Regions from separate parts of the Methylocystis sp. sgz306128 genome, predicted to be linked through region 3. Evidence: riboswitches for the same ligand, from Rfam matches in the RefSeq annotation. Region 3 holds a riboswitch; each other region holds the start of a gene.
What was found. Region 3 has a riboswitch for thiamine pyrophosphate ahead of AC0N03_RS15205 (purine-cytosine permease family protein). Riboswitches for the same ligand answer to the same signal wherever they lie in the genome.
Positions count from the first base shown of each region.

Region 1: another riboswitch for thiamine pyrophosphate. It lies ahead of thiC (phosphomethylpyrimidine synthase ThiC); the one in region 3 lies ahead of AC0N03_RS15205 (purine-cytosine permease family protein).
Region 2: another riboswitch for thiamine pyrophosphate. It lies ahead of thiO (glycine oxidase ThiO); the one in region 3 lies ahead of AC0N03_RS15205 (purine-cytosine permease family protein).

Region 1 is NZ_JBVYWO010000003.1:260,579-270,428, reverse strand. It holds gene AC0N03_RS07395 (transglutaminase-like cysteine peptidase) at 1-415, opposite strand, end outside; gene AC0N03_RS07390 (Flp family type IVb pilin) at 820-993, opposite strand; gene AC0N03_RS07385 (Hsp20/alpha crystallin family protein) at 1,952-2,491, shown strand; gene AC0N03_RS07380 (CYTH and CHAD domain-containing protein) at 2,545-4,125, opposite strand; gene AC0N03_RS07375 (PepSY domain-containing protein) at 4,514-4,789, shown strand; gene AC0N03_RS07370 (cytochrome b/b6 domain-containing protein) at 4,833-5,351, shown strand; gene AC0N03_RS07365 (DMT family transporter) at 5,348-6,253, opposite strand; TPP riboswitch at 6,368-6,471, shown strand; gene thiC (phosphomethylpyrimidine synthase ThiC) at 6,523-8,352, shown strand; gene AC0N03_RS07355 (isochorismatase family protein) at 8,437-8,973, opposite strand; gene AC0N03_RS07350 (chemotaxis protein CheW) at 9,370-9,846, shown strand.
Region 2 is NZ_JBVYWO010000005.1:12,775-22,624, forward strand. It holds gene AC0N03_RS09665 (GMC family oxidoreductase) at 1-556, shown strand, start outside; gene AC0N03_RS09670 (thiamine phosphate synthase) at 581-1,198, opposite strand; gene AC0N03_RS09675 (thiazole synthase) at 1,203-1,982, opposite strand; gene thiS (sulfur carrier protein ThiS) at 1,984-2,181, opposite strand; gene thiO (glycine oxidase ThiO) at 2,171-3,157, opposite strand; TPP riboswitch at 3,280-3,381, opposite strand; gene AC0N03_RS09690 (sigma-70 family RNA polymerase sigma factor) at 3,455-4,015, opposite strand; gene AC0N03_RS09695 (invasion associated locus B family protein) at 4,296-4,913, shown strand; gene AC0N03_RS09700 ((deoxy)nucleoside triphosphate pyrophosphohydrolase) at 4,933-5,334, opposite strand; gene AC0N03_RS09705 (carboxypeptidase regulatory-like domain-containing protein) at 5,331-5,870, opposite strand; gene argJ (bifunctional glutamate N-acetyltransferase/amino-acid acetyltransferase ArgJ) at 5,882-7,129, opposite strand; gene AC0N03_RS09715 (peptidylprolyl isomerase) at 7,141-8,037, opposite strand; gene secA (preprotein translocase subunit SecA) at 8,345-9,850, shown strand, end outside.
Region 3 is NZ_JBVYWO010000013.1:47,949-57,798, forward strand. It holds gene rhaI (L-rhamnose catabolism isomerase) at 1-475, shown strand, start outside; gene AC0N03_RS15200 (malate synthase G) at 594-2,750, opposite strand; TPP riboswitch at 2,908-3,014, shown strand; gene AC0N03_RS15205 (purine-cytosine permease family protein) at 3,055-4,323, shown strand; gene thiD (bifunctional hydroxymethylpyrimidine kinase/phosphomethylpyrimidine kinase) at 4,384-5,220, opposite strand; gene AC0N03_RS15215 (Gfo/Idh/MocA family protein) at 5,220-6,227, opposite strand; gene AC0N03_RS15220 (hypothetical protein) at 6,597-6,971, shown strand; gene AC0N03_RS15225 (enoyl-CoA hydratase) at 7,115-7,918, shown strand; gene AC0N03_RS15230 (DUF2474 family protein) at 7,935-8,051, opposite strand; gene cydB (cytochrome d ubiquinol oxidase subunit II) at 8,048-9,052, opposite strand; gene AC0N03_RS15240 (cytochrome ubiquinol oxidase subunit I) at 9,049-9,850, opposite strand, start outside.

The DNA of each region.
Region 1 (9,850 bases), on a different contig from region 3:
TATCGAGGATAAGATCACCGTCATCGGTCTTGACCGTGAGGATGGTGTGGCCATTGCCATTCAGATCGCGAACGATGGTCATCAGCAGGGCCTGCCGTGGAAAGCCGCGCTCTATGAGCAGCTTGCGCTTGTAAAGCGCGTAGATCTTGCAATCCCCTTTGCCGTCCGTCGGATAATCCCAATGGTCGAGATAGGTACCCCAATGTTCTATATTGCTCATCGGCTTGATGAAATGGTTCACCTTTCGGTTGATGCGATCAAGTTCAACCATGGTTTGGGTGGTCAGGGCGATGGATTTTGGCGGCAGGACTGCCTGCGAGCATTCACTTGGCCGGCGGCTGCAAAAATCGATCCAGCCATAGGGAATCGACGTGGCGCTGCCGACACTGGCGAAACTTGCCCGCATCGTGCGCATCTGGCTTGTTCCGGCATTCGCGCCGAAGCACGCCAGAAAAAACCCCAAGCCCGCCATGATACGCATGACATTGGCCACCATCGCCGCTCTCCGCCCCGTTTCGGCAAGCAGGCCTGTCTGGCCCAACCTGCCGTTTGTTAATAATTTATTAACACTTTAACGCGGGTGCGCGGATTTTGGCAATGGTGAAGATTCGGCGCGGCATTTGCGCTGCGGACAGGTTTACACCCGCGCTGGGCCTGCTGGTTGGAGGAGCTTGCGCCAATAAAAAAACCGCCCCTCGTAAGGAGCGGTGCATCAATTTCGCAAACTTCCGACTGGCCCCGACGAAGTTTGATCTGCGTCTTCAACCTGTGTTCAGACCCGCACTGGGCTGCGCACGCCAGATCGGAACTTGTTGATTTTTAGGTCAGAGCGGCATTCAGAGCAGTCCACTTGCTGGAGATCCAGCCGCCGACTGCAACGATGGTGACGATCACAGCCACCAGCAGGATGCCAAGGAGCACGGTATATTCAACGAGGGCTGCGCCGGACTCATCCTTGCCGAAATTGCCGACGAGCTTAATCATCTTGTTCATTTTAATCTCCTTAAAAATACAAACATTTAAAAAGTTATCAGGGTAAAAGGCCTGTAATGAAGCCGAAATACAAACTGGACTAATCAAGATCGAGAAATTCTTCCGATCACTCTTAAAAGCACCAAAAAACTTTCTGTTCCGCCGATCTCCCGCAATCTACATCACATTCTAAAAGCCACGTCCATTAGTAAGGTCGCAAAAATGATATTCGCGTTAATAACTAAGGTTTAAATTGTGTTTCTTGCTATTTTTTATGACCCGGTGTGCCAAAAAATTCCCTGCTGATGTAATCGTCAATACCATATCAGTCAAAACTGAATTAAGATTTCAATAAAATTGCGGCTTTTTCGTGAGCCTTGAATCGAACCAGTAACCATATTGACAGTCAAATGCAATAGAATTCAACAATTTAGGTTAATTTTACCCAACCCGCACCCGAACATCCTCAGGTTATTTTTCGCGATTTTGCCATAATTTTTCTTCACGTCAACCATCAAGCTGATCTTTGGTCCGTGGCGAATAGTTTGCGCGTTACAGGCTGGCCGATTTTGCGGCGCCCTGCCGCGCACGCTGCTTCGGGCAAAAAAAAGCCACCCATGTTGTCATGGGCGGCCAAGTCTAGGGAGGAAACGCCCAAGGAGGGCATTATCGGCGGCTCTCGCCGGCCGACGCGCTTCATATGCGCCCGGCTCGTTCAAAATTCAAGGGCGTATCTGACTATTTTCTGCCTTTTCTGCCGTTATGCTCGCAATTTTCTGGAATAGCCTCGGGGATGTTCCGCTTCCGCAGCTTCTGAGCAGAGTTGATCACCGTCAACGCAAAAGCCTGCAATTTATGCGAGATAATCTGCACTCATCGCCCCTGTTTTGCATGCTTATGGCGCGGCAGCGTGGCAGGCGGCAAGGGCGCTGACTTTGAAGCTGAATCTTTACAACGGGATTAGCAAGGAGTTCGTCACATGGCTGAGACAGCAAGAAAATTACCGGTCAAGACCGAGAAATCCGTTCCGCCTGTCATGAGATCCAATGGCTGGCCGAATTTTGAAAGCTTGCGTCATGAAATCGACGAGGTATTTGACAGGTTTGGCTTCGGATCCTGGCGCTTGCCATTTGCCGGGCCGGCTTTCGAGATAGAAACCGATTGGCCCAAGGATATGACAGCCGGGCTTTCGCTTGCCGTGGATCTTGTGGAACGGGACAAGAATTACGAGATCACGGCAGAGTTGCCGGGCATGGATGAGAAAAATGTCGACATCAAAGTTGCCAATGGGACGCTGACCATCCGCGGCGAAAAAAAGGAGGAAAGGCAGGAAAAGGACAAGGATTATTACCTGTCCGAGCGCCGCTACGGCTCTTTCACGCGCGCATTTGCCTTGCCCAATAATGTTGACGCCGACAAGATCGAGGCTTCCTTTGCCAAGGGTATTTTGACGGTTATTCTCCCCAAGGCCGCCGAAGCCCTCAAGAACGAAAAGAAAATCGCGATTAAATCGTCCTAGAGCGCTCGTGCAGGCGGGAATTTCTGCCAGGTGCAGCTATTCCCGCCTGGTTTTTACTCTTTCCAGAATCTCGGCGCCTTGCGATAGGCCTTCCAGGCTTTCTCAAGGCCGTGATCGGAATCTCCCTTTTCCATTCCCGACAATTTCATAATGATCCGGCTGGTGCGCGCGCGCGCCGCGGCAGTCCGCGGTTGCAGGGCGCTGGTCAGTTCCTGCGCCCGGATGAAATCATTATAGGCGCCAAGGCTGTCCTGCAGATGTTCAAGGCAGGCCCTGAAAGGATTAATGGTTTCGGTGCGTTCGAACAGGCTGGCGAATAATTCGGCGGCATAACGCAGGTGCTTGAGGGCTATGCGCGTTTCATGCCGTTCTGTGGGGGAAAGCTTGAGCAGACTTTTTCCCTTTTTGCGCAGCCGCTTGTCGAGGCGCTCCAACGCCTGCTCGGCGAAGGACGTAACAGTCTGGTCCAAATCACGCAGTTTTTTGGGGAGGGGATGCTTGATCCGGTCGGATCGCGTGGCGAATGCCTGCATCATCACGACAAATTCCGAGGTTCTCGGTGCAAGGATCGCGTCTCTTGCCCGGGCATGAGCTTCCTGCCGGGCCGCAGCCGAGCGGCTGCGCAGGTCTTCGAGCGGTTGCGTGCCTGACAGCTTTTCGGAATTTCCCTTATCCAGCATTTCGTAAAAGACATCGTAATCGCGTGCTTCACCAAGAACTGTCGCAATGCGTCTTGCCTCGTCAAGCAGGGGAGCAAGATCACTTTTTGGCAGAATTTTGCGGAACAGGCCCAGTTGAGCACGAAGGCGGCGCAGGGCCACGCGCATCAGATGAATGGATTCCGGGCGGTCCGCGATCAGCAGCGCTGGCCAGTTGCCGCAGAATTGCTGAAGATTCATGGCGATAATCAGACTGATCAGCTCCCGTGCCTTCATATCAGGACGCAACTGCGGATAAACGCTGCGCAATTCGGCCGGATGGGCATTGCGGGCAAGCCGGTAGCCGCGCTCTGATTTCTGTTCGAAGGAAAGGCGAAGCCCGGCATGGATGAGTTGCAGCGCCAGTTCATAGAGCTCGCTGGCCGCGCCCGATTTCAGTTCGATTTCGCATTCATTTACCGGCTCACTGTGTCCGTTCGCCAGAATTTCGCCTTCGTCCAGCGCAATTTCCAGCCGCGCAGCGGGCGTGATGATGTCGGCGGTGCGGCGGCGGATGCGCGTTTTGAAGCGCGGGACAAGCGGCTTTCCGGCAGTGGTGCGGGCAACCATCGCGGCAAGCCGCGCGCCAAGGCGCATGGGGTCGGGCGTTGGGCCGGTCAGTTCGGCCTCTGCTTCCCCGCGGCTGAAAATGGCGCCGTCGTCGTGCCATTTCAGTGTCATGCGATGGCGCGTGCCGTTTTGCCGCACGCGAAGGCACATGCCTGCCTGCTCAAGTGCATCGTCGGCAGTGTCGAAGTAGATGCTGCGCTGGTTCTGTGCATGCCAGTCAAGTGTCGTGCCGGCAAAGCCTTGAGGCTTCAACAGGTCATGAATGATGCCGGGGTCTCCGGTCAGCTTTATTTCAATCTCGCGCTGTCCCGACGCAGCAGGAGTGGGTGCGGCTTGTTCCTTATCCGTTTTGAATGCACGATTCATGGCGTCGCCGCTTTTCCGTCCGGCCAGTGCGCCGGGATTTTGCCTGACGCATTTAAATCAGTTCTATGCTGTTTGTCCTTAATCAAAATCAAAAGATCTGATCATTAGCGAAATCCAGCCCGCCATGAGCGAGAGCCAGCCATGAACCGCGAATACGTTTCTTCGAGGAGTTTGCACGGCATACACTTAACAGAATGCAGAATGAGCATCGGTATTTTTATCTATCTCAATTTTGTTTTTACCCTGATTTGGCCAGCATTCGTTCATTTTTTGGCCATAGTCCCGCGACATCGTTGCGCTCGTGGCCGGTTTTGGTCGCGAAGATAAAATAATTTCGTGCTTTCGGCGATTTTTGGCTGACTGCGCGCAACTGATTTGGAGTATGCCAATGCATCGCCTCTTTGCTGTTTCCGCTCTTGCTCTTCTTGTCGCCACCCCGGCCTTTGCGGCTGGCTCCTGCAGTAAGGCGCCCGCATCCAGTTTCAAGCCAAAGGCGACGCTTGAGGCGCAGCTTAAGGCGGAGGGCCTGACAGTGCGCCGCATCAAGGTCGAGAACGGCTGCTATGAAGTTTATGCCGTTGATAAGGCTGGCAAGAAAGTCAATTCCGCCTACAATGCCGAAACTCTGGAAAAGCTCGACAATGCCGAAGCCGGCGAGAAGTAACAGCCAGGACGACAGATCACCCGACGCGCGCCAGCCTGCTGGCATGACGCGCGTCTGGGATCCGGTGGTGCGGCTGTTTCATTGGAGTCTGGTGACGAGCTTCATCGTCGCATGGTTCACGGCCCGCATTCTTGAAAATCCCCATCAATGGGCGGGCTATACGGCGGCGGCGCTGATAAGCGTCCGCATTGTCTGGGGATTTTTTGGCACGCGTCACGCGCGTTTCTCGGCATTTGTCCGCTCACCGGCCGCTGTATTCGGCTATCTGGCCGACATGGCCCGGGGCAGGGAGGCCCGCTATATTGGCCATAATCCCGCCGGCGGAGCGATGATCGTTGTTCTGCTGATCTCGATGCTGGCCACGGCCCTCACGGGCTGGATGATGACGACCGACACGTATTTTGGCGTGGACTGGGTTGAAAACCTGCACAGTTTTTTCGCGCATGGCATGGTCGTGCTTGTGGTTCTGCATGTCTGCGGGGTCATTATCGCCAGCCTGCGTCACCGGGAAAATCTGGTTAAGGCCATGATCACCGGGTTTAAGCGCCGCGAGCAGAACTAGCCTGCTCCGCCCTTTTGCCGGCGGGGCAGGGCATTCCATAGTCCGGGGCCGATCTCTGCCAGCACCACGCCCGCTAGAATGAGGCCGCAGCCCAGTTGTGCGGTCAGGCTCAGGCGTTCGTCCAGCAGGATGGCGCCGGCCAAAGCAGCAAAGACGCTTTCCAGCGACAAAATCAGCGCGGCCTCAGCGGGCGGGGCGTGTTTTTGCCCGACAATCTGCAATGTATAGGCTATGCCCCCCGAAATGAGCCCGGCATAGAGAATGGCCGGCGCGGCGGCGACAAGCCCTTGCCAGCTCTGGGGCTCCAGCCACAAGCCGCATGCCAGCCCCAGCGCCGCAGTGATAAAATATTGTGCGAAGCTCAGGAAAAACGGCCTGTGCGTCCGGTGAAGGAAAATCGGCACAAGCGCTATGGCCAAAGCCCAGGCAATATCGGCCAGCACGACATAGAGATCGCCGATGGCAAAGCCGTGCGGCGCGCCGCCGGCGAGCAGCCAGGCTCCCGTCAGTGAAATGACGACAGCCAGAAGCACTGTCGTACGCGGGCGCCTGCGGTCAATTATCCAGACCAGAAACGGCACGAAAGCGACATAGAGCGCGGTGAGAAAGCCGCCATTGGTGGCGCTGGTGGTGACCATGCCGAGCTGCTGCAGGCTAGCGCCAGAAAACAGGCACAAGCCAATCAGGACGGCAAGCCCCATATCCTGCCGGCTCATTGCGGGCAGGGACTTGCGCGCCTCGCGCCGGATCAGCGGCAGCATGACGATGCCGGAGAGAAAAAATCGCATGCCGACGAAGGTCAGCGGGCCGATGACGGCATTGCCGCTTTTTTGCGCCACAAACGCCGCGCCCCATATAAGTGCAGTCAGAAGCAGCAGAAAATCAGCCTGCAATCGTGTCATCGTCAATCCCCCGGGCTTGGGATGTAACCGCTGATGCGCCGAAAGGCGAGAAAAATCCGGACTGTCGGCGCGGTCTTTCCTGTCTTGACCTGAGCGCGCGATCCATTAAAGATGGCTCTATCCGAGGGGTGTCCTTTTTGGGCTGAGATGGCGTTAAGCCGGACCCTTTGAACCTGATCCGGGTCATGCCGGCGAAGGGACTGGATCGTTTGGCTGAAGGCTGAAATTTCCTTTCTCTCGCGCCGGAAAACCCGATAGCGAGGAAAATCATGACGAAATCTGTTTCCAATCCGTTGCTGGCGTCGCAGGATGCAGTCACAACCGGCCCTATTGAAGGCTCACGCAAGGTTTATGCGGCGAGTGCCGCTTACCCCGACATCAAGGTGCCATTCCGTGAAATCACCCTGAGCGATCCGAATGAACCGCCCGTCCGCGTCTATGATGCTTCCGGCGCCTATACGGAAACGGATGCCGCCATAGATCTGCGCGCCGGTTTGCGGCAGGTGCGGGGCGCGTGGATTGCGGCGCGCGGCTTCGACGTGATTGAAGGGCGCGCCGTACGCCCCGAGGACAACGGCGATCTGCCGGAAGACAAGCTGGTTGAGGCTTGCCCGGCCAAGCGCCCGATCTACCGCGGCCGCGAGGGCCAGATGGTCACGCAATATGAATTTGCCCGCGCCGGCATCATCACCCCTGAAATGATCTATGTCGCACAGCGCGAGAATCTTGCCCGCGAGTGCGCGCATGCGGAAGCAGCAGCGCGTCTCGCCGATGGCGAGAATTTTGGCGCGTCTATCCCCGATTTTGTCACGCCGGAATTTGTGCGCGAGGAAGTGGCGCGGGGGCGGGCGATCATTCCCGCCAATATCAACCATCCCGAACTGGAGCCAATGGCGATCGGCCGGAATTTTCTGGTCAAGGTCAATGCCAATATCGGCAATTCGGCAGTCACCTCCGGCGTGGCGGAAGAAGTCGAAAAGATGGTCTGGGCAACGCGCTGGGGCGCGGATACCGTGATGGATCTCTCCACGGGCCGCAACATCCACAATATCCGTTCCTGGATCATGCGCAATTCGCCGGTTCCGATCGGCACCGTGCCGATCTATCAGGCGCTGGAAAAGGTGGGCGGCGATCCTGTAAAGCTGACCTGGGAGGTGTTCAAGGACACGCTCATCGAGCAGGCAGAGCAGGGCGTCGATTATTTCACCATCCATGCCGGTGTGCGCCTCGCTTATGTGCCGCTGACGGCCCGGCGCGTGACCGGCATTGTCTCGCGCGGCGGTTCGATGATGGCGCGCTGGTGCCTTGCGCATCACCGCGAAAGCTTCCTCTATGAGCATTTTGACGAGATCTGCGACATCATGCGCCAGTATGACGTCTCCTTCTCGCTGGGCGACGGTCTGCGTCCCGGCTCGATCGCCGACGCCAATGACGCGGCCCAGTTCGCCGAGCTGGAAACTCTGGGCGAACTCACGCAGCGCGCATGGGCCAAGGGCTGTCAGGTGATGATCGAGGGGCCCGGCCATGTGCCGATGCACAAGATCAAGATCAATATGGAAAAGCAGCTTCGCGAATGTGGCGAAGCGCCGTTCTACACGCTCGGACCGTTAACGACGGATATTGCACCCGGCTATGATCATATCACCTCGGGTATCGGCGCGGCGATGATCGGCTGGTTTGGCTGCGCTATGCTCTGCTATGTCACGCCGAAGGAGCATCTCGGCCTGCCGGACCGCGACGACGTCAAGACCGGCGTCATCACCTATCGCATTGCCGCCCATGCCGCGGACCTTGCCAAGGGCCATCCGGCAGCACAGTTGCGCGACGATGCGCTGAGCCGCGCGCGCTTCGATTTCCGCTGGGAAGATCAGTTTAATCTTTCGCTCGATCCCGACACGGCGCGCGCCTTCCATGATGCAACCCTGCCGAAGGATGCGCATAAGGTGGCGCATTTCTGCTCGATGTGCGGACCCAAATTCTGTTCGATGAAAATCACGCAGGATCTGCGCAAGGAGGCGGAAGCCATGGCGGGAATGCAGGATAAATCGCGCGAATTTCTGGAGCAGGGCGGCGAGCTTTATGTGCCGGCTGCAGAATAAGGCCTGAGTGCCGTCACTTGCATCATTGACACGGCCGACGGGGAAAATGAGAGGCGGCGGTTGGGCAATTCCCGCGCCGCCGGCTTATTTGATCAGAGCGACAATTTCGCGAAAATGCGGGTGTTCCGCGCTGGTCAGCCATTCGAACAGCACCATTTCGGTGGTGACGATTTCCGCGCCATGCCTTTCCAGCCGGTTGAGCGCGGCGCTTTTGCTTTCAGACCGGCGCGAGCCGGTGGCATCACCGGCAATAAAGACGTGGCGGCCTGCGCTCATCAGGCCAATGGCCGTTTGCAGCACGCAGACATGCGCTTCACAACCGGCAATGATGATCTGGGCCTGCGGCGCAATCAGGTCAAGAAAGCCAGCCGTGCGCCCGGCATCGAATGTCATCTTGCCAAAGCACCGGTCCGGGGTGGCTTCAAGCTCGCTTATTGTCTGGCCCAATTTTAGCGGGTTTTGCTCGGTAAACAGCATCGGCACGTTAAGCAGGCGTGCCGCCTTGACCAGATGACCCGCATTGGCGATGACTTGCGGCCTATCGGAGATGGCCGGCATCAGGCGGGTTTGAAAGTCGATCATGAGCAGAAAGCTCTGCCCGGCATCCAAAATCCGCGTCATGACGGCTTTCCTCCGGCTCTTGTCTGGCCAAAACCTGTCTGGCTCTGCGCCATATTTTGCGCCTTGCTGCCTGTGAAGTCGAGATGGCGCATCAGGGCCCTGTCGCTTAACGCGCTTTTCCGGTTCGCTCGCCGCGTGTCAGCTTTCCAATTTACAACTTTTGAAATATTTTAACAAACAATACACTTATTAGTTGTATCAATCGATGTCGTGGAACGGTGATTTGCATTGATCCGTCAGCTTCCGGGGTGTGCCCCGGCTGGGTGTTGCAGGAACGGGTTTTTCGCTGACGGCGTGTTTGCCTTCAAGGCAGGTGCGGCGGCAGGAGATCACAAGGGGTTTGGGCAGATGAGCGATGGCGGATTTCACACTGTGTCAGAGAAGGGGAGCAGGCTTATGTCGGAAGGTGCTGATACAAAGGATCGCGTCGCGGCGCGTGAAATGATTTCATTTCTGGTCAAATCGCAGGAATTCTGCGTGGATGTTATGTCGGTGCGTGAAATCCGTGTCTGGACCCCGGCAACACCGCTGGCGCATTCGCCGAGCTTTGTCTCGGGCGTCATCAACCTGCGCGGAAAAGTTCTGCCGATCATCGATTTCGCTGCCAGATTGGGCTTCCAGCCGACGGAACCGACCAGCCGGCATGCTATTCTCGTAGCCCAGATCGGCAATCAGGCCGTGGGCCTGATGGTGGAAGGCGTTTCGGAAATTCTGACCGTGCGTAACGACATGATCCAGCCGACGCCGGATGTCGCCTCGCAGGTGGCCAATAATTACATCAGCGGCATTGTGGCGCTTGAGGGGCGGATGATCAGCCTCATCGCCCTTGACGCGATCATCGCATCAAACGAGTTCCAGCAGCTGGCGGCATGAATTC
Region 2 (9,850 bases), on a different contig from region 3:
CATCCAGCTTTATTTCCAGACTATTTCCACCTATGGCGCGCTCTCCGGCACGCGGCCGCTGCTCTCGCCGGATCCGTTTCCGGGCTTCAACATCGGCCTGTCCACCTGCAAGCAGACCAGCCGCGGCTCGATTCTGATCACTTCGCCAAATCCATATGCAGCCCCGGCGATTCACGCCAATGCCTTTGGCACCGATCACGACATGCGCGACATGCTGGAAGGTGTGAAACTCTTGCGCAAGATTGCCGCCCAGCCCGCTTTTGCTCAGATTATCGCCGAAGAACTGGCGCCGGGACCGAAAGTAACCTCCGACGAGGATATTATTGCGGATTTTCGCGCCCGTTCCGGCACGGTCTACCATGCTTGCGGCACCTGCCGCATGGGGCCGGACCCGAAAACCGCCGTTGTCGACCCGCGCCTGAGGGTGCATGGCTTGTCTGGCCTGCGTGTTGTCGATGCCTCGATCTTTCCTTCGGTGATCTCCGGCAATACCAATGCCCCCACCATCATGGCGGCGGCCAAGGCGGCGGACATGATTTTGGCCGATGCGGGATAGGACGCCCGCGTCTGGCCCTGCGCCTTAACGGACGCCGTCCGAACCCGGGCGCGTCGCGTCGATCCATTGCCGTACCCGCGCTTCCGGATCAGCATTGAGCGTGACATCCGTGACAACCGAAACGATATCCGCCCCGGCCGCGAAAGCTCCGGCTGCGCGTTCGACGGAGAAGCCGCCGATCGCCACAAGCGGAATATCGCCGATGCGTTTCTTCCAGGCCGTGATCTTTTCAAGGCCCTGCGGTGCCCAGCGCATGGCTTTGAGAATGGTCGGGTAAATCGGCCCAAGAGCAACATAATCCGGCGAGAACGACAGCGCCCGCGTCAGTTCGGCGTCGTCATGAGTGGATATGCCAATCTTGATGCCCGCCTTGCGAATGGCTCCGATATCTGCCGTATCGAGATCTTCCTGCCCGAGATGGATATAATCGCAGCCCAGATCGATAGCCTCGCGCCAGTAGTCGTTGACGACAAGCTGTGCGCCATACGTGCGGCAGAGGTCGCGCGCCTCGGCAATTTCCCGGCGCAACGTGGCCTCATCAAGATTTTTGGCACGTAGTTGCACCAGTCTGACGCCAAGCGGCAGCAGGCGGCGCAACCAGACCGAAGAGTCGACGATAAGATAGAAGGGATCAAGCATGATGGTCTCAGGTAAAAGCGCGTCCGATGACGGGGGTTGAGGGTGCGGCCATGTCCCGCGGTTCGATCATGTCGGCGCGGCGCGCGGCGCGTCCGGCCTCGATCGCCCGGGCGAAGGCGCCGGCCATCAGCACGGGGTTGCCCGATTTGGCCACGGCTGTATTGAGCAATATGCCGTCATAGCCCATTTCCATGGCCTGTGCGGCCTGTGAGGGCGCCCCCAGCCCGGCGTCGATAATGAGCGGAATTTCGGGGAAATGTGCCCGGAGCGAGCGCAGTCCGTAGGGGTTGTTCAGTCCGCGCCCCGAACCTATCGGCGCGCCCCAGGGCATCAGCACTTCGCATCCGGCCCGCAGCAATTTCTCCGCCACGACGAGATCTTCCGTCATGTATGGAAATACCGCAAAGCCATCTTCTGAGAGAATGCGCGCTGCTTCAACCAATCCGAAAACATCCGGCTGCAACGTATCTTCCTCGCCGATGACTTCCAGCTTGATCCAGTTGGTATCGAACACTTCCCGCGCCATCTGCGCGGTGGTGACGGCATCCTTTACAGTGTAGCATCCCGCCGTATTGGGGAGAATGCGCACGTTCTGCGCCTTGATCAGTGCCCAGAAATCGGCGCCGGCCCTGCCGCTGCCCATTTCGCGGCGCAACGAAACCGTAACGACTCCCGTGCCGCTGGCCTTGATACTGTCTGCCAGAATGGCGGGCGAGGGATATTGCGAAGTTCCCAGCATCAGGCGTGAAGGTAATTCAACACCGTATAACGAAAAAGGTTCATCCATATCAGCCGCCTTGTCTTGGTACGAGAATTTCGATTTTGTCGTCGGGGGCAAGTTGCGTGGCCGCCCGGTCTGCCGCCCGGACGAAAGCACCATTGCGAGCTGTTGCGACGGGCACTTCGCCAAAGTCCAGTCCCGCGACGAGCTCGGCCAGATTGGTGGCTGAGGTTTCCTGAATCTCGCCGTTGATCTCAAGCTTCATCACACACCTCGGGGAAATGGGCGCCGTCCAGAATAATCTTCGCGGCACGCTCTGCCATAGCCGGGGCCAGCAGAAAACCATGCCGGTAGAGTCCGTTGATGCAGAGCGTGCGCCCGCGCTGGCGCAGACGCGGCAGGTGATCGGCGAAAGCCGGACGCAGGTCCGCGCCCAGTTCGACGATTTCCGCTTCGCCAAAGGCCGGATGCAGGGCATAGGCGGCGTTGAGCAGTTCGCCGATGCCTCGCGCCGTGACGCGCCCGCGCTCGTTGTTTTCAACCATTGTCGCGCCAACCATGAAAATATGATCTTCGCGCGGCACGATATAAACCGGAATGCGCGGATGCAGCATGCGTACCGGCCGTGCAAGGCTAATTTCGGCGGTGCGCAACAGCAGCATCTCGCCCTTGACCGGGCGCAGGTCTGTCAGGATATCGCGGGCGGCCAGACCGCGGCAGTCGATTGTGAAATCCGCTTCGTCCGTCACATCGCCGGCTTCAGTGTTGAACCGGAACGCAACGCCCATCTGCGTCAGTTTTTTTGTCATTTTCGCCATGGTCTGGCGCGGGTCGAGATGCGATTCCTCTTTGAAGAACAAGGCCTGATCGAAGCGTCCGGCGAGGTCAGGTTCCAGAGCGTCGATTCTGCCGCCATCCACCCATTCAAAATGGTGCGTGCGGCGCGAGAAGCGCCGAAGATCCGGCAGGTCGCGCGGCTGGGCCACCACCAGCGAGCCGTTGACGGGCAGCGGGCCAAAATGTCTCTGCCAGAAGGCCATGGATTCGACGCCGAATGTTTCAACAAGAGGCTCTGCGCTTTCCAGTTCGCACCAGGGCGCCAGCATTCCGCCGGCGTAATGCGAGCAGCCCGAGCCGGCCGCGCCGCGCCGTTCGACAATTTCAACATCCGTACCGCGTTCGGCAAAGGCCAATGCGGCGCAAAGTCCGGCGACTCCGGCGCCCAAAATTCTGATCAGCATGGGAGCAGCGCCTTGTAGCGAGGTGCTCTGTTCCCTTGTGAGCGAGATTGTGCAGTCAATGTGAGCCCTTGTCTCAAATGCCCTTTGCAGGGCGCAATGCGGCCGCAAAAAAACCGGGGCAGGCTGGCCGCTTGATCCTGTCCCTCCGCTGGCATGACCCAGTTCAGGTTCAAGGGTCGTGGTTTCCCACCTCTCAGCCCTTTCAGGCTCCCCTCGGATAGGCTGAATATGGCGTTTGCCGCAGTAAATGGCAAGCTGGATAAGGCGCGTGCGCCGCGACCAATTGGCCCGGAGGGTTCATTCGTCCAGTCCGAGCTCTTTCAGCTGGAGCCGCAGACGCGTGAAGGCGAGGCGGATGCGGGATTTGACCGTACCAAGCGGCAGGCCGGTTTTTTCGGCGATCTGCGCGTGGGACATATCCTGATAGAATGCAAGATCGATCAGTTCGCGCTGATCCGGGTTTAAAGCCGAAAGGGCCTGCCGGGTGAGTTGCTCGCGCTGCCATGTGTCCAGCGCCTCGTGCGGCGTGGGGTCTTCGCTCTCCTGATCGAAGGCATAATCCTGCGGGTCGACAAATTCCATCCGGTTGCGGCGCAGGCCATCAATGCGCCGGTTGCGGGCGATGCGGTAGATCCAGGTCGCGACCGAGGATTTGGCCGGGTCGAACTGGTCGCTTTTCAGCCAGAGCGAACGCATCACATCCTGCGTGATTTCTTCGGCCATGCCCTGATCCGAGCCAAGCCGTTGCAGGTAGGAGATGAGGCGTGGCGCGAAATAGTCAAATAGACTTGTGAACGCCGCTTTGTCGCGACGTTCGGCAACCGCCAGAATTAAATCGTTTTGTTCACGCGCATTCATGGATGTTGGCAGCGAACCAATCTTTTGTGTTGAAGCGGGAAGCAACAACGTTGGGAATTCATGTTCCGGCCAGTTCCGGGCCAGCAGGGTAAATCTTTGATCAGTTCCGTCAGTCTGCGTCAACTGCCGCGGCCGACGGGCTGGCGTTGGCCCTGAAAAAGGTTTTAAAGGATAAATGGATGATTCTTCAAGCCTCGGTCTGAAATTTGTCTCAATTCACTGTTGATCCTTGGCTACAAGACGATAAACAATAAGCATCAAAATGACATAGGTTCGGCTCATGATTCGCATCACTTCCCTCGTACTTTCGGCCGGCTTGGTTTGTGTCGGCCTGACCTGTGTTCTTCCGGTATCCGCAATGGCGCAGCCGACAAAGGCTGAATTGCTCAAGAAGAAAAAACTCGAGGAAGCCAAAAAGGCGGAGGAAGCAAAGAAAGCCGCTGCGGCAAAGGCGGATAAGCCATTGCTCGTCGGAACTTACGGAGACTGGGGCGCCTATCAGTCCGTGACGGGCAAGACCAAGGTCTGTTATGCGTTGAGCCAGCCTAAGGACCGCCAGCCGGCCAATTTGCAGCGCAATCCCGCTTTCATGTTCATTTCCCGGCGGCCAAGCGCCGGCGTGAAGAACGAAATCTCGCTCGACATGGGCTTCCCCGTGAATGAAAAAGCCAAGGATGCCGTCGCCGAGGTTGGAACGGCGCATTACGCTCTGCTGCTCAAGGGCACTTATGCCTGGGTCAAGAATGTCGCTGAAGAAACCGTGATGCTGGACACCATGCGCAAGGGCTCGAAGCTCGTCGTGAAAGTGCCGTCGGAGAAGGGTCACGTCACGACAGACACCTATTCGCTGAACGGACTGGCGCAGGCCTGGGACAAAGTCCAGAAGGAATGCCCCTGAGCCGTTTCAGGGTGCCTGCTTAAGCAAGCAACTCGATCAGCGGCGGTATGAGAGGTTCGTCTGCGGGCGGCATGGCAAATTGCCGCAGCTCTCTTGCCAGAACCCATTTCAGAGCTTGTCCCTCGCGCGGACGAATGACGCCCTCCCAGCGGCGGCAGACATAGAGCGGCATAAGCAGGTGAAAATCCGAATAGGCATGACTGGCGAAGGTAAGGGGCGCGAGGCACGGCTCCTTGACGTCAATGCCCAGTTCTTCGTGCAATTCGCGGATCAGTGCCTGTTCAGGCCGTTCCGAAGCGTCGATCTTGCCGCCGGGAAACTCCCAAAGACCGGCAAGAGCCTTGCCCTCGGGCCTCTGGGCGATGAGAATGCGTTTGTCACTGTCAATCAGCGCGCAGGCTACGACGAGAAGAAGCTTCATTTGCCCGACAGCACGACATTGATAGGGTTCAATTCGGAATCTCCCGCTTTGACAGTCACAGTCTCATACATGGCATTGCCGTTCCAGGTCAGATTGTCACGATCGAACCAGGCATTCTGTGTCACCACGAAATAATCGCCGGGCGCGATATTGGCGAAGCTGAATTTGCCACGGTCGTCTGCCTTTGTCGAACGGGTATATTTTACATATTCAGGATCGGGCTGCGCCTGAAAGGCGACCCGGATCACGTCGACATAATTCGCGTTGCCATAAAGATCATAGATGCGCTTGCGGGCATAATCGGTTTGCGGCACGAGGGTAACTGTCTCGCCGGCACCGCGAACTGCCCAGCCTCTGGCATTTCGGCTCAGCGTGACACCTGTGATGATGGCCTTGCCGTCCTTGCGGATGAATGCTGCCTGTTCCGGATCGAATGCCGCATCGGCGGGGGGTGGAGCTGACGGTGTCGTTGGAAACTGGGTCATCTGGCAGGCTGAAACCAATGTTGCCAGTAAAATAAAGCCAACGACGCGCATTCATCACTCCCTCATGATCGGTAATCTCCGTTTATAGCAACATATTCCTTGGTCAGGTCGCAAGTCCAAATTTTGCTTTTACCTTGGCCTATACCAAGATCTACTTTCAAGACGATGTGATCGCCGCGCATATATTGTGAAACCTGCTGTTCATCATAGGAAGAATCACGCTCGCCCAGATGTGCGACACGTATTCCGCCAAAATAGATCGAAAGCCTGTCGCGCTCGGCTTTTTCGCCGGCCTTGCCCACGGCCATGACGACACGGCCCCAATTGGCGTCTTCGCCGGCAATGGCCGTCTTCACCAGCGGCGAATTGGCGATGGACAGGCCGATTTTCTTCGCGGCCTTGGCGGAAGCGGCGCCCTCAACCTGAATTTCGATGAATTTGCGGGCGCCTTCGCCATCCCGGACCACCTGATGCGCGAGATTGAGCAGCATTTTTCCCAATGCGCGCCTGAACCCTGCAAGGCGCGGGTCATTCGGGCTTTCAATGCGCGGGCAGCCGCGCTTTGCCGCAGCGCCCGTGGCAAAGAGCATCAATGTATCCGAGGTGGATGTGTCTGAATCAACGGTGATGGCGTTGAAGCTGGTCTGAACGCCTCTGGCCAGCAGCGCCTGCAGCGCGGGCGCGGCTATGGGCGCATCGGTAAAGACGAAGGACAGCATGGTGGCCATGTCGGGTGCGATCATGCCCGCGCCCTTGGCCATGCCGCTCAGAGTCACGCTCACGCCGTCTATTCTGGTCGTTGCGGTTGCCACCTTCGGGTATGTGTCGGTGGTCATGATCGCGCGCGCGGCCTCGATCATTGCGCCCGGAGCGGCGCTTGCGGCCAGCCTGTCCAGCAGGCCATCGAATTTGCTGGCGTCGAGCGGCTCGCCGATCACGCCCGTCGAGGCAAGGAAAATCTCGCTCTCGGGCGCGCCGGAGGTCCTGGCGGCAATTTTCGCGGTCAGCGCGACGCTCTCCACGCCCTTCTGGCCGGTGAAGGCATTGGCATTGCCGGAATTGACCACCAGAACGCGCGCCCTTCCGCCCGGCAGGTTCCTGCGGCACCAGTCCACCGGCGCCGAAGGGCATTTGGAGCGGGTGAATACACCGGCAACCTGCGTGCCTTCGTCCATGAGGGCGAGAAGCACGTCGGTTCGTCCCTTGTAGCGGATGCCGCCCTCGCCGGTTGCAAACCGCACGCCGTCTATTTCAGGCAGCGTGGGGTAGGATTTGGGAGCAAGAGGAGAGAGCGGGGCATCATGCGCCATGGTCGGTTCCGTTATTTTGCTGGGGTTGCAGCCTTGTCGCCGCCGTCAGCCGGCAGGGTTTTCAGAAGGTCAGCCGGGGTCGGCTGATCAAGACGTTCAATTTTGACACCGTCATGAAGCTTGGTGATCATTTCGGCCTGCGCCTTCTGGATCACGTAACGGCGGACCTGATCCTTGACGGCATCAAATTCGGGGAACGGATGCGGACGCTTTTCCTCGAGCTTGATGATATGCCATCCGAACTGAGTCTTGACGGGGTCGGAGACCTGTCCCGGCTCCAGCTTGAAGGCGGCATCCGCGAATTCGGGCACCATCTTGTCCTTGGTGAAGAAGCCGAGATCGCCGCCCTTGGCGCTCTTGTCGGTGGAGACCTCGTCCGCCACCTTGGCGAAATCCTCACCTTTTTTAATGCGGGCCAGCGCAGCCTTGGCCTCGTCTTCCGTCTTCACGAGAATGTGACGGGCATGCACTTCCATGACGCCCTTCTGGGCGGCGGCGGCTTCGTCATAGGTTTTCTTGAGGTTGGCGTCCGTGTCGGAAGCGGCGGCGACCTGGCTCATCTTGGTTTCCATCAGCGCCTTGTCCTTGAGATAGGCCAGACGCTTCTGATAATCGGCGCTGTCGGTGATCTTTTCCTTCTCGGCCTCGCGCGCAACGAGCTTGGTGTCGATAAGATATTCCATCACATAATTGTGCTTGGCCTGATCGTCGGCCTGCGGCGGCAGCGACGGGCCGAGGTCCTGCAACGCCATGTTGAAGTCCTCCTCGGTGATGGCGATGCCATCCACCTTGGCCAGAACCTTGGGTTCGGCATGGGCCAGCGTCAGGGATGTCATCAGGGCGGCAACCGCCAGCGAGCTTTTGATCAGTGAAGCGCTTGAAATAAGGGTGCGGAAATTCCGGGTCATAGTCAGGTCCTGTGTGATGCCGCGCCAAGCACGGCCATGAGCCGGTCTCGCGTGCGGCCTTATCGAATCGAAAAGCGGCAACATGTTGGAATTGGCGCGCACATTCGCCGAATCTTGTCGCGAAGACAAGACCAAATATGGCACCTTCATTGACAAGAGAGTGGCGCGATCTTATCTGTTCGGCGGCGTGGGGCGGCATCGTTCCCGCGCGCGGCCGGCTGTTGCACACATGGAACGGCCATGAGGAATGGGCGAATTGTCGATTGCCCGGAATGGGCTCCCCGCCTGTGGGGTGGAAGAGGTTTGAATGTTAGGTTCCGTCGCACGCAAATTATTTGGCACCGCGAATGATCGGCGGCTCAAATCCTACAAACCCAAAGTGGCGGCCATCAATGCTCTGGAACCGGAACTGGCAAAGCTGAGCGACGAGGCGCTCCGCGCCCGCACCGATGAGTTCCGCGCCCAGATCGCTGCCGGCAAAGGCCTCGACGACCTGCTGATTCCCGCATTCGCCACGGTGCGCGAGGCCGCCAAACGCGTGCTTGGCCAGAGACATTTCGATGTGCAGCTGATCGGCGGCATGGTGCTGCACGAAGGCTCCATCGCGGAAATGCGCACGGGTGAGGGCAAGACCCTTGTCGCTACGCTCGCCACCTATCTCAATGCGCTGCCCGGCAAGGGCGTGCATGTCGTCACCGTCAACGATTATCTTGCCCGCCGCGACTCCGAGTGGATGGGCCGTATCTACAAATTCCTCGGGCTTTCGGTCGGCATTATCGTGCATGGCCTCGATGACGAGGAGCGCCGCCAATCCTATGCCTGCGATATAACCTACGGCACGAACAACGAATTCGGCTTCGATTACCTGCGCGACAACATGAAATACGAGCTGTCGCAGATGTCGCAGCGCGGCCATAATTATGCGATCGTCGACGAGGTGGACTCGATCCTGATCGACGAAGCGCGCACGCCGCTGATCATTTCCGGCCCTTCAGACGACAAATCCGATCTCTACAACAGCATCAATGCTCTGATCCCCCAGCTTGTGCCGGGCGATTTTGAGCTCGATGAGAAGCAGCGTTCGGTGAGCCTGACCGAAGCCGGCAATGAGCATATTGAGGAACTGATGCGCGCCGCCGGCATCCTCAAGGAAGGCACGCTGTATGAATCGGCAAATTCGACGCTGGTTCATCATGTGCAGCAGGGCCTGCGCGCCCACACCCTGTTCAGCCGCGACAAAGATTATATCGTGCGCGACGGCGAGGTGGTGATCATCGACGAATTTTCCGGACGCATGATGCCGGGCCGCCGCTATTCGGAAGGCCTGCATCAGGCGCTTGAAGCCAAGGAGCATGTGCAGGTCCAGCCGGAGAACGTCACTCTGGCATCCATCACCTTCCAGAATTATTTCCGCCTCTATGGCAAGCTCTCGGGCATGACCGGCACTGCGGCCACCGAAGCCAATGAGTTTCACGAGATCTACAAGCTGGATGTCGTTGAAATTCCGACCAACGTGCCGGTGCAGCGTTATGACGACGATGATGAGGTTTACCGCACGGCCGAGGAGAAATACCGCGCCGTCGTGCGTGAGATCGAGGGGGCGCTCTCGCGCCAGCAGCCCGTTCTCGTGGGCACGGCCTCAATCGAGAAAAGCGAGCTGATCTCCGAAATGCTGAAAGCACGGGGCATTCCGCATCAGGTGCTCAATGCGCGCTATCACGAGCAGGAAGCGCAGATCGTGGCCGAGGCCGGTGTTCCGGGCGCGGTGACCATCGCCACCAATATGGCCGGTCGCGGCACCGATATCAAGCTT
Region 3 (9,850 bases):
CTTCGAGAAACTGGCCGGTTTCCATTTCAACGATTCAAAATATGGCGATGACGATCTCGATGCGGGTTCCGTCGAGCCCTTCCGGCTGTTTCTGGTCTTCAACGAACTGGTCGATGCGGCGCATCATCACGCCAAGGGTTTTAATCCGGCCTATATGCTCGATCAATCGCATAATGTCACCGACCCGATCGAGAGCCTGATGCAATCGGCTATCGAGGTGCAGCGGGCCTATGCGCAGGCTCTGCTGGTGGACCGCGTGGCGCTGGCGGCGGCGCAGGAAGCCAATGATGCGCTTGGCGCCCATCTTGAACTGAAAAAGGCTTATCTCACGGATGTTTCGCCCATTCTGGCCCGTGCCCGGCAGAATTCGGGCGGCGCGATCGACCCGGTCGGCGTGTATCGCCTGTCGGGGTATCGGCACCGCAAGGGGCAGGAGCGTCCCGCCGTCAGCGGCACCAGCGCGGGAATCGTGTGAGATTTGCGCGGCATTAATCTTGCGAATGAGCCGCTCCGTCATTGCGAGAAGGCGCAGCCAACGCGGCAATCCAGAGCACTGGATTGCTGCGCTGCGCTCGCAATGACGAAAGAAGCTCTCAGCCCGCCGCCTTTTTCTCGAGGCGGCGCTTGTGCAGCACCGGCTCCGTATAGCCCGATGGCTGCTCGCGCCCCTTGAACACCAGATCGCAGGCAGCCTGAAAGGCAATGCCGTCATAGGCCGGGGCCATTGGCTGGTAGAGCGGATCGCCCGCGTTCTGCCGGTCGACGACCTTGGCCATGCGCTTCATCGCCTCCATGGCTTCGTCCTTGCTGACAACGCCGTGGTGCAGCCAGTTGGCCATGTGCTGGCTGGAAATGCGGCAGGTGGCCCGGTCTTCCATCAGCGCCACGTCGTAAATGTCCGGCACTTTCGAGCAGCCGACGCCCTGATCGATCCAGCGCACGACATAGCCGAGGATACCCTGGGCATTGTTGTCAAGCTCCTGCCGGATGTCTTCCGGTGTCCAGTTGATGTCGCGCGCAAGCGGCAGCACCAGCAGGGAGTCGAGCGGGGGTACCGGCCGCCCCGAAAGCTCGTTCTGGCGCGCGGTGACGTCGGTCTTGTGGTAATGCGTGACATGCAAGGTCGCGGCGGTGGGTGAGGGCACCCAGGATGTATTGGCGCCTGCGTCGAGATGGGCGCCCTTCTGTTCGAGCATTGCGGCCATGAGATCGGGCATGGCCCACATGCCCTTGCCGATCTGCGCCTTGCCCTTCAGGCCGCAGGCAAGACCGATGGCGACATTGCGCTCCTCGTATGTCTTGATCCATTCCGTGCCTTTGATCGCGGCTTTGCGCACCACGGGGCCGGCCTCCATCGCGGTGTGGATTTCATCGCCGGTGCGGTCGAGAAAGCCGGTATTGATGAAGAACACGCGGCTTTTGGCGGCGCGGATACATTCCTTGAGGTTGGCCGAGGTGCGGCGCTCCTCGTCCATGATGCCGATCTTGATCGTGTTGGCGGGCAGGCCCAGAGCCGCTTCGACCTCCGAGAAGGCCTCGCAGGCGAAGGCCACCTCGTCCGGCCCGTGCATCTTCGGCTTGACGATATAGATCGAGCCTTTCACCGAATTGCGCAGCAACGACCCTGCGGATTTTTTCAGATCATGAATGGCGATGGCGGAAGAGATAAAGGCATCGAGCAGACCCTCCGGCACTTCATGGCCCTGATTGTCATAGGCGGCGGGCGTCGTCATCAGATGTCCGACATTGCGGTTGAGCATCAGCGCGCGGCCCTTGACGGTGAGCCTGCCGCCGGGCGCCTCGAAGGTGCGGTCGGGGTTGAGGGTACGGGTCAGGGTCTTGCCGCCCTTTTCAAACGTATCCTTGAGGTCGCCCTTCATCAGGCCCAGCCAGTGGCGATAGACCACCACCTTGTCGGCGGCATCGACGGCGGCCACCGAATCCTCGCCATCCATGATGGCGGTCAGGGCAGCCTCAAGCCGCACATCGGCCACGCCGGCCTTGTCGGTCTTACCGATGGGCGAAGCGGCGTTGACGACGATCTCCACATGCAGGCCGTTGTGGCGCAGCAGCACGGAGGAGGGCGTCTCCTTCGCGCCGAGCCATCCGGCGAACAGGGCCGGATTTTTCAGTGCGGCGCGGGCGGCACCCTGCTGCACGACAAGCGCGTCACCCTCAATTGCATAGAGCGTTGCATCGGCATGGGAACCCGATGTCAGCGGCGCGATGGAATCGAGAAAATTGCGCGCCCATGCGATGACTTTGGCCCCGCGTTCGGCGTCGTAGCCCGGCTTGTGCTCGCCCGGAATGGCGTCTGTGCCGTAGAGCGCATCATAGAGGGAGCCCCAGCGGGCATTTGCGGCATTGAGCGCATAGCGGGCATTCATCACCGGCACAACCAGCTGCGGGCCGCCCACCACGGCGATTTCATCGTCGACATTTGTGGTCTCGACCGAAAAATCCGGCCCTTCCGGCACGAGATAGCCGATTGAGGTCAGGAATTCGCGGATTTTAGCCGGATCACGCGGCTTGCCGCGGTTTTCACGCTCAAAGGCGTCGATTTTTGCCTGTAACTCGTCGCGTTTTGCCAATAGCGCCCGATTTTTTGGTGCAAGCTTGTTGATGAAAGCATCCAGGCCGCTCCAGAATTGCTGGGGTGAAATGCCTGTGCCGGGCAGGGCTTCCGCTTCGATGAAGGTTTTGAGCTCTTGATGGACGCTCAAACCGCCCAACTGCACCATGCTGGCCATAGGTCACTCCTTTAATTGTTGTTCTTGACTTAAATCGTCATTCTTGGGGCGTTGATACAATGTCGGCGCGGCAGTCTCAAGAATATCGCGCCACTCCCTTTTCCATAATGTGGAAAAGCTTTCGATCTTGACAAGATAAATCCGTGGTGAAATCTGTACCGATAGCTCGGGGTGCCGGTGTGCCGGCTGAGAGAGGATGCAAGTCCTCGACCCGCAGAACCTGATCTGGGTCATGCCAGCGGAGGGAAGCGCCCACATTATGACGCTGAATCCGTTCGTCATGTCCCCATAAATGGGGGTAGACATGTCTGAACGCAATCAATCGCTTAATCCTGTGCCGCAGGCGCAGCGCGTGCTCGATCTTTTCGACTATGCCAGTCTCTGGGGCTCGCTTGGTGTCGGCCTGCTGGTCATGCTGGCGGGGGCGTCGCTGCTGCCGGGCCTGAGCGCGCCGCAGGCTTTTGCCGCGATCATCGTCGGTTCGGTGCTGGGTGCGGCTTTTCTTGGCGCGATCGGGCGCCTCGGCGCGGCAACGGGGCTCTCCAGTGCAGGGCTTATCCGCCCGACACTGGGCCGGTCTCTGGCGTTTCTGCCGATCATGCTCAATATTTTGCAGCTCATCGGCTGGGCGCTGTTTGAAATTATTGTCATGCGTGACGGCCTTCATGCCGTGCTGGGCGCGGGCGGCGTTCAGATTCCGGCGGCGGCGCTGACGATCATTGTAGGGCTGGTGCTGGCCGGCTTGCTGGCGCTGGCGATGACGGGCTTCGTGCGCAAGTTCATTCGCGGCATCGGCGTGAGCCTGATGGTTCTGGCTCTGGCCTGGCTGACCGTTCAGACATTGCGTGCCGGTTTTTCTGCCGGATGGGACAATGTGTTCAAGCCCGGCGATGGCTCGATGAGCTTTGCCGCGGCCATTGACCTCGTGATCGCCATGCCGGTTTCATGGGCGCCGCTGGTCTCGGATTATACGCGCTTTGCCCGGGCGCCGGGGCGCGCCTTTGCCGGCACGGCGCTGGGCTACGGACTGGCCAATGGCTGGTGCTTTGCGCTTGGCGTTCTGCTCGCGGCGCTCAATCCCGGCGCGGAGATGATGGCGGCGATCACGCTCCTGCCGGTTGGCGCTGGCGCGCTGGCGCTCATTCTGGTGGATGAGATGGACAATGGCTATTCCGATCTCTATTCGGCGGCCGTCTCGGGGCATGGTCTGGCAACGCCGCTGCCGGTGCGGGGTCTTGGCCCGGCGCTGGCGCTGCTTGGCACGGCTCTGGCGCTTTATCTTCCCATCGCCAATTTCTCGGACTTTCTGAGCAAATATACCGATTTTCTCTATCTGATCAGCTCGGTTTTCGTGCCGCTATTTGCGGTCGTGCTGGCGCATTTCCGCCGCCCCACGGATCTGGCGCGCGTGCCTCTGCTCGTCTGGCCGGCCATAATCGCCTGGGTTGCGGGGTTTGGCGTCTATCAGGGCTTCTTGCGGTTTCTGCCTGACTGGGGCGCGACATTGCCTTCGCTGATCGCGGCCTTTGCGCTTTATGTGGTTCTGGAAAAGGGCCAGCCGCGCGCAGCCTGAATGCGTGTCCCGCGCGGCCGCTTTGCACGGTCGCGCAGGCGGGCTCATGCAGAGCGCAGCTCAATCGCTCGGGATAGAGAATTTATGCATCGTCTGCGGCGCGAAGCCGTGGTTGAGCGGGCCGTGGCCGTGGCCGGTGCGCACGTCCGCACCCGCTGCGATGGCCTGTGCGATGAAGGTGCGCGCCCGGACGATCGCGTCTTTCAGCGTGTGGCCCAGCCCGCAATAGGCGGCTATGGCCGATGAGAGCGTGCAGCCCGTCCCATGAAGATTATGCGAGGCGATGCGCGGGCTCTGCATGGCGATGGCCGCTTCGGCATTGATGAACAGGTCTGTCAGCACAGGGCCGCTCAGATGGCCGCCCTTGGCCAGCACCGCCTTGCAGCCCAAGGCCAGCAGGCCGCGCGCCGCTTCCTCCATCTGGGTTACATCGGCGACATTTGCGCCATGCAACAGGCCAAGTTCATCCAGATTGGGCGTGACGAGGTCGGCGAGTGGAAACAGTTCCCGGATAAGAACGGCGACGGTTTCGGGTTCGATCAGCCGTGCGCCGCTGGTCGCCACCATCACGGGGTCGAGTATGATGACTTTCGGCTGCCAGTGGCGCAGTTTTGCCGCAACCATGCGTACCAGATCAGGCGCATGCAACATGCCGATCTTCACAGCATCGACGCCGATATCGCTGAACACGGCATCGATCTGCGCGCCGACCACATCGGGCGGCAGGCCGTGGATCGCGGTGACGCCCAGCGTGTTCTGCGCCGTGACCGCCGTAATGGCGCTCATGCCATAGCAGCCGAGCGCGGAGAAGGTTTTCAGATCGGCCTGAATGCCCGCACCGCCGCCCGAATCCGACCCGGCTATGGTGAGCAGCCGCGCGTAGCGATGGCTTTGCATCAAGGCTTTTCCCAGTGGTTAGACCGCATCGAACGGAACAGGGCATCGATGATGCGCATGTTCTGCACAGCGTCCTCCATGCCATATTCAAGATGCGTCTCGCCCAGCACAGCGCGGGAAAAGGCTTCGCCCTGCAGGGTATACTGGTCGCAGGCAGGGATCACTTCGGCACGGATGCCGGAGCCGGCGAGATCGTTGCCGTCGTCGATGAATATGCGCGTTTCGCCGCCGGCAGGCGCATTGAAAGGAATCTGCACCTCGATGCGGCCCTTGGTGCCGCAGATCTGCACACGCTGGTAAGGCACAAGCTGGGTCGAGATCGTGAAGGTGAGATGGCGCCCATGGCCGAAGTCGGCAAGGCCGCTTGTGAGCCGGTCAGTGGCAAATTGCGGGTCGTTTTCGGCAACGCCGATCACGCGCTCAGGGTCCGCGCCGAAAATATAGCGCGCGGTGGTGAGCGCATAGCAGCCGATATCGTAAAGCCCGCCGCCGCCGATATCCGCCTGATTGCGCACATTGGCTGGATCGTCGTTGAAATAGGAAAAGAAGGTCTGGATGGCCTTGACATCGCCGATGGCTCCGCCTTGCACCAGTCCGCGCGCCCGCTGCCATTGCGGATGGTGGCGTACCATGAAGGCCTCGGCAACAAGCTTGCCGGCCTTTTTTGCGGCGGCGGCGAGGCGGCCGGCTTCCTCGGCGGTGAGGGCAACCGGCTTTTCGCACAGCACGTGCTTGCCGGCCTCCAGCGCCGCAATGGACAGCGGCACATGCAGATGATTGGGCAGCGGATTATAGACTGCTTCTATATCGGGATCGGCCAGCAGCGCCTCGTAGGAGCCATAGGTGCGCTCGATGCCAAGATCCTGCGCCATTTCATTGGCCTTGGCGACATCGCGCGAGCCGACGCCGAGAATTTTCACATGCGCCGCCTTCTGCATGGCGGGAATGACCTTGGCCCAGCCGATATTTGCCGTTGAAATGACGCCCCAGTTCACTTGCCGTGTCATGATCGCAATCTCCCCTGTGATTTGGCGCAAACTAGCCCGGCACAGGGCGCAATGTCACGCGGTGAATGGCGCCCGCGGCGCAAAAATCGGACGCTTTCACTCCGGGCGATTGTTCGGCATATCGGGTTCTGTTCGCAGCGGAGCGGCTTGATTCGCAGCAAGCGCGCGCCAGAACCGGCTTTGAATCATGTTGTCATCATATGAGCAGATGAGAGCGTGGTGCGAATTGCCGTTTAGGGCCAAGGGATTGGCCGCCGGCTTGTACAGTGCCTGCTGGTCTGCGCCGCGGCGGTTTGACGCAGAATCGGAATCTTGCCAATGATATGCAGAGCTGTTCACCCGGATGGCCTTTTCGTCGTGGGGGTTTTTATGCGTTTGATTTCATCCACCTATTTATTGCTCGGATCCATTTATATTCTCATCGGCATGGCAGTGGGCATCGGCATGGGCATAACGCAGGATTTTACCTACGCGCCGCTGCATGCCCATATCAATCTGGTTGGGTTCGTGCTGCATACGGTTTTCGGGCTTGCCTATCGGGTCATCCCGTCGCTGGGTGAGAGCCGGCTGGCGAAATATCAGTTCTGGATCTATGCGATTTTCGCGCCGATCCTCATGCTCGGCGTCTATCTGACCATCAGCGGCATCAATCATGCGGTGGTGGCGATTGGCTCCATCGGCGTATTCGCGGGGACGGCGCTGTTCGCTTTGCTGGTCTGGCAGAACTGGCTGCGCGGCAACTGAGCCTCTTGTGCACCGCCTGCTGTATGAAAGCGGGCAGAGTCCATTGGAAGATTGAAGGCGCGCTTCCCGCCTCAGCTGCCGCATTGCCTTGTGGACCGTTCATGCACTAGCATGAGACTGTGAGAAGCAGGCGGGGCAGAACCATGATACCAGCGGCAGAGCCTATGCCCGTCCTCGTCGATTGGGGCGCGGACGGCGTGGTTGAGATCAGGCTTAACAGGCCCGAAAAATTCAATACGCTGTCGGAGGCCGTGCTGGAGGCCATGCAGGCGGCGCTCGACCGGATTGCCGCAGATGATGCGGTGCGCTGCGTTGTCTTGTCGGCCAATGGCAAGGCCTTCTGTGCGGGGCATGATTTGAGGGAAATGCGCGCCCACGCCGATGTCGGCTATTATCGCGCGCTGTTCTCGCGTTGCGGACAGGTGATGCAGAGCATAGCGCGGCTGCCTGTGCCGGTGATTGCGCGCGTGCAGGGGCTCGCCACTGCGGCGGGCTGCCAGCTTGTCGCCACCTGCGATCTGGCCATTGCGGCGCGTTCGGCGCGTTTTGCGGTCTCGGGCATCAATCTGGGACTTTTTTGCTCAACGCCCGCAGTTGCTCTTTCGCGCAATGTGCTGCCGAAGCACGCTTTCGACATGCTGGTGACCGGCGATTTCATCGATGCCGAGACGGCGGCGGCGCGCGGCCTGATCAATGCCGCAGTGTCCGACGAGCGGCTCGACGAAGCGCTGGCCGCCAAGGTGGAAACCATTCTGAGCAAGGATCCGGTCGCCGTGCGCTATGGCAAGGCCATGTTCTGGCAGCAGCGGCAGATGCCGCTGGCAGAAGCCTATGAATTTGCGGGCGATGTCATGGCCCGCAACATGATGGAAGCGGATACATGCGAGGGCATTGACGCTTTTCTGGACAAGCGGGTGCCCGAACTCCGGTTCCGGCGGCAGGGGTGAAGCGGGCTGTCCTGCGTTATTTCAGCAGCAGCCGCAACAGCATGGCGACCGAGGCCAGAGCCGCGACGCTGGCGAGCCAGATCAGTACGAACCAGCCAAGACGGCTGCGCAGCGGCGCGGTTTTGTCGGTCAATGATAGCCCCCCGCCGTATTGACCTTGCCGCGGAAAACCCAATAGGCATAGGCGGTGTAGGCCAGCACCATCGGCACTAGCACCACTGCGCCGACGAGCAGGAACCTGAGGCTGTTGTCGGGACCCGCCGCCTGCCAGATGGTGACGGAATTGGGCACGATATGCGGATAGAAGCTGATGCCCAGACCGATATAGCTGAGCACGAACAAAGACAGCGAGGCCAGGAACGGGCTGAGCTCCCGCCGTTTTTTCAGGCCGCGGAACAGGCTGTAGGCAGCAAGCAGCACGAACAGCGGCACCGGCACCACCAATGCAAACTGCGGCCAGACCAGCCAACGGCTTTTGTAGATGTTATTGAGAAAGGGTGTCCAGAGACTGACCACGCCGATGAAGGCCAGCGTGAGCGGCGCAGACACATAAGCGATCTGATAGGCGCGCCTCTGAACGTAGCCTTCCGTTTTCCAGATCATCCACGTTGCGCCCAGCAGCGCATAGCCGATCACGAGCGCGAGGCCGGTTGTCAGGCTGAAGGGCGTCAGCCAGTCCCACCAGCCGCCGGCATAGGCGCGGTTGGCGACGGGAATGCCCTGCACAAGCGCGCCAAGGGCCACGCCCTGCGCGAAGGCGGCAAGCCACGAGCCGCCGGCAAAGGCCCAGTCCCAGAGAAACTGCCCGCGCCGGGTCTTCCAGCGAAATTCAAAGGCGACGCCGCGGAAGGCAAGCGCTAGCAACATGGTTATGATGGGGGCGTAGAGCGCCGACATGATGATGGAATAGGCCAGCGGAAACACGGCCAGCAGGCCGCCGCCGCCGAGTACGAGCCAGGTTTCGTTGCCATCCCAGACAGGCGCGACGGAATTCATCATTTCATCACGATGCGCTTCACCTTTGACAAAGGGAAAAATTATCCCGACGCCAAGGTCGAAGCCATCAAGAATCACATAGGCCAATACCGCGAAGGCGATCAGTGCCGCCCAGATGAAGGGATAATCGAGGGTCATTGGAACCTCCGCGAGATTATCAGCTTGCCCTGTGCATCGACAAGGCTGGGTGCGGGCATGATACCGCTGGCCCGGATCGGTTCTCCGGCCGGTAAATCATGTTCAGCGGCTTCCGGTGCCTTATTCATCAGGCGCAGGATGTAGAAGAAACCTGCGCCGAACAGAGCAAAATAAACCACAATGAAGGCGATAAGCGATGTCCCGACCGCTGCCGCAGCGACAGGGGAGACCGAGTCCGCTGTTTTTAGCAGGCCATAGACCGTATAGGGCTGACGTCCGGCCTCGGTCGTGACCCAGCCGGCGATGACCGCGATAAATCCGCTCGGCCCCATTACAATGGCAGCGAGATGCATGAGCGGCGTGTCGTAAAGGCGATCCCTGAGGCGCAGCCACAAGCTCCACAGGCCCAGACCGAGCATGGCAAATCCGAGCCCGACCATTAGACGGAAACTCCAGAAGAGAATGTCGACCGGCGGGCGTTCGCTGGCCGGCCATTCCTTGAGGCCGCGGATGCTGCCATTCCAGCTATGGGTGAGGATTATGGCGCCAAGATGCGGTATGGCGATCTCATGATCCATGCGCTGCTGACCGGGATTGGGTATGCCGAACAAAATGAGTGGCGTGCCGCGGGTCGTTTCGAAATCGCCCTCCATCGCCGCAATTTTCGCCGGCTGATATTCGAGCGTGTTGAGGCCATGCGCGTCGCCGGCAAGGATCTGGACCGGCGCGACGATCACGGCCATCCACATCGCCATGGAGAACATGATCCGCGCGGCGGGATTGGCGCGATCACGCAGA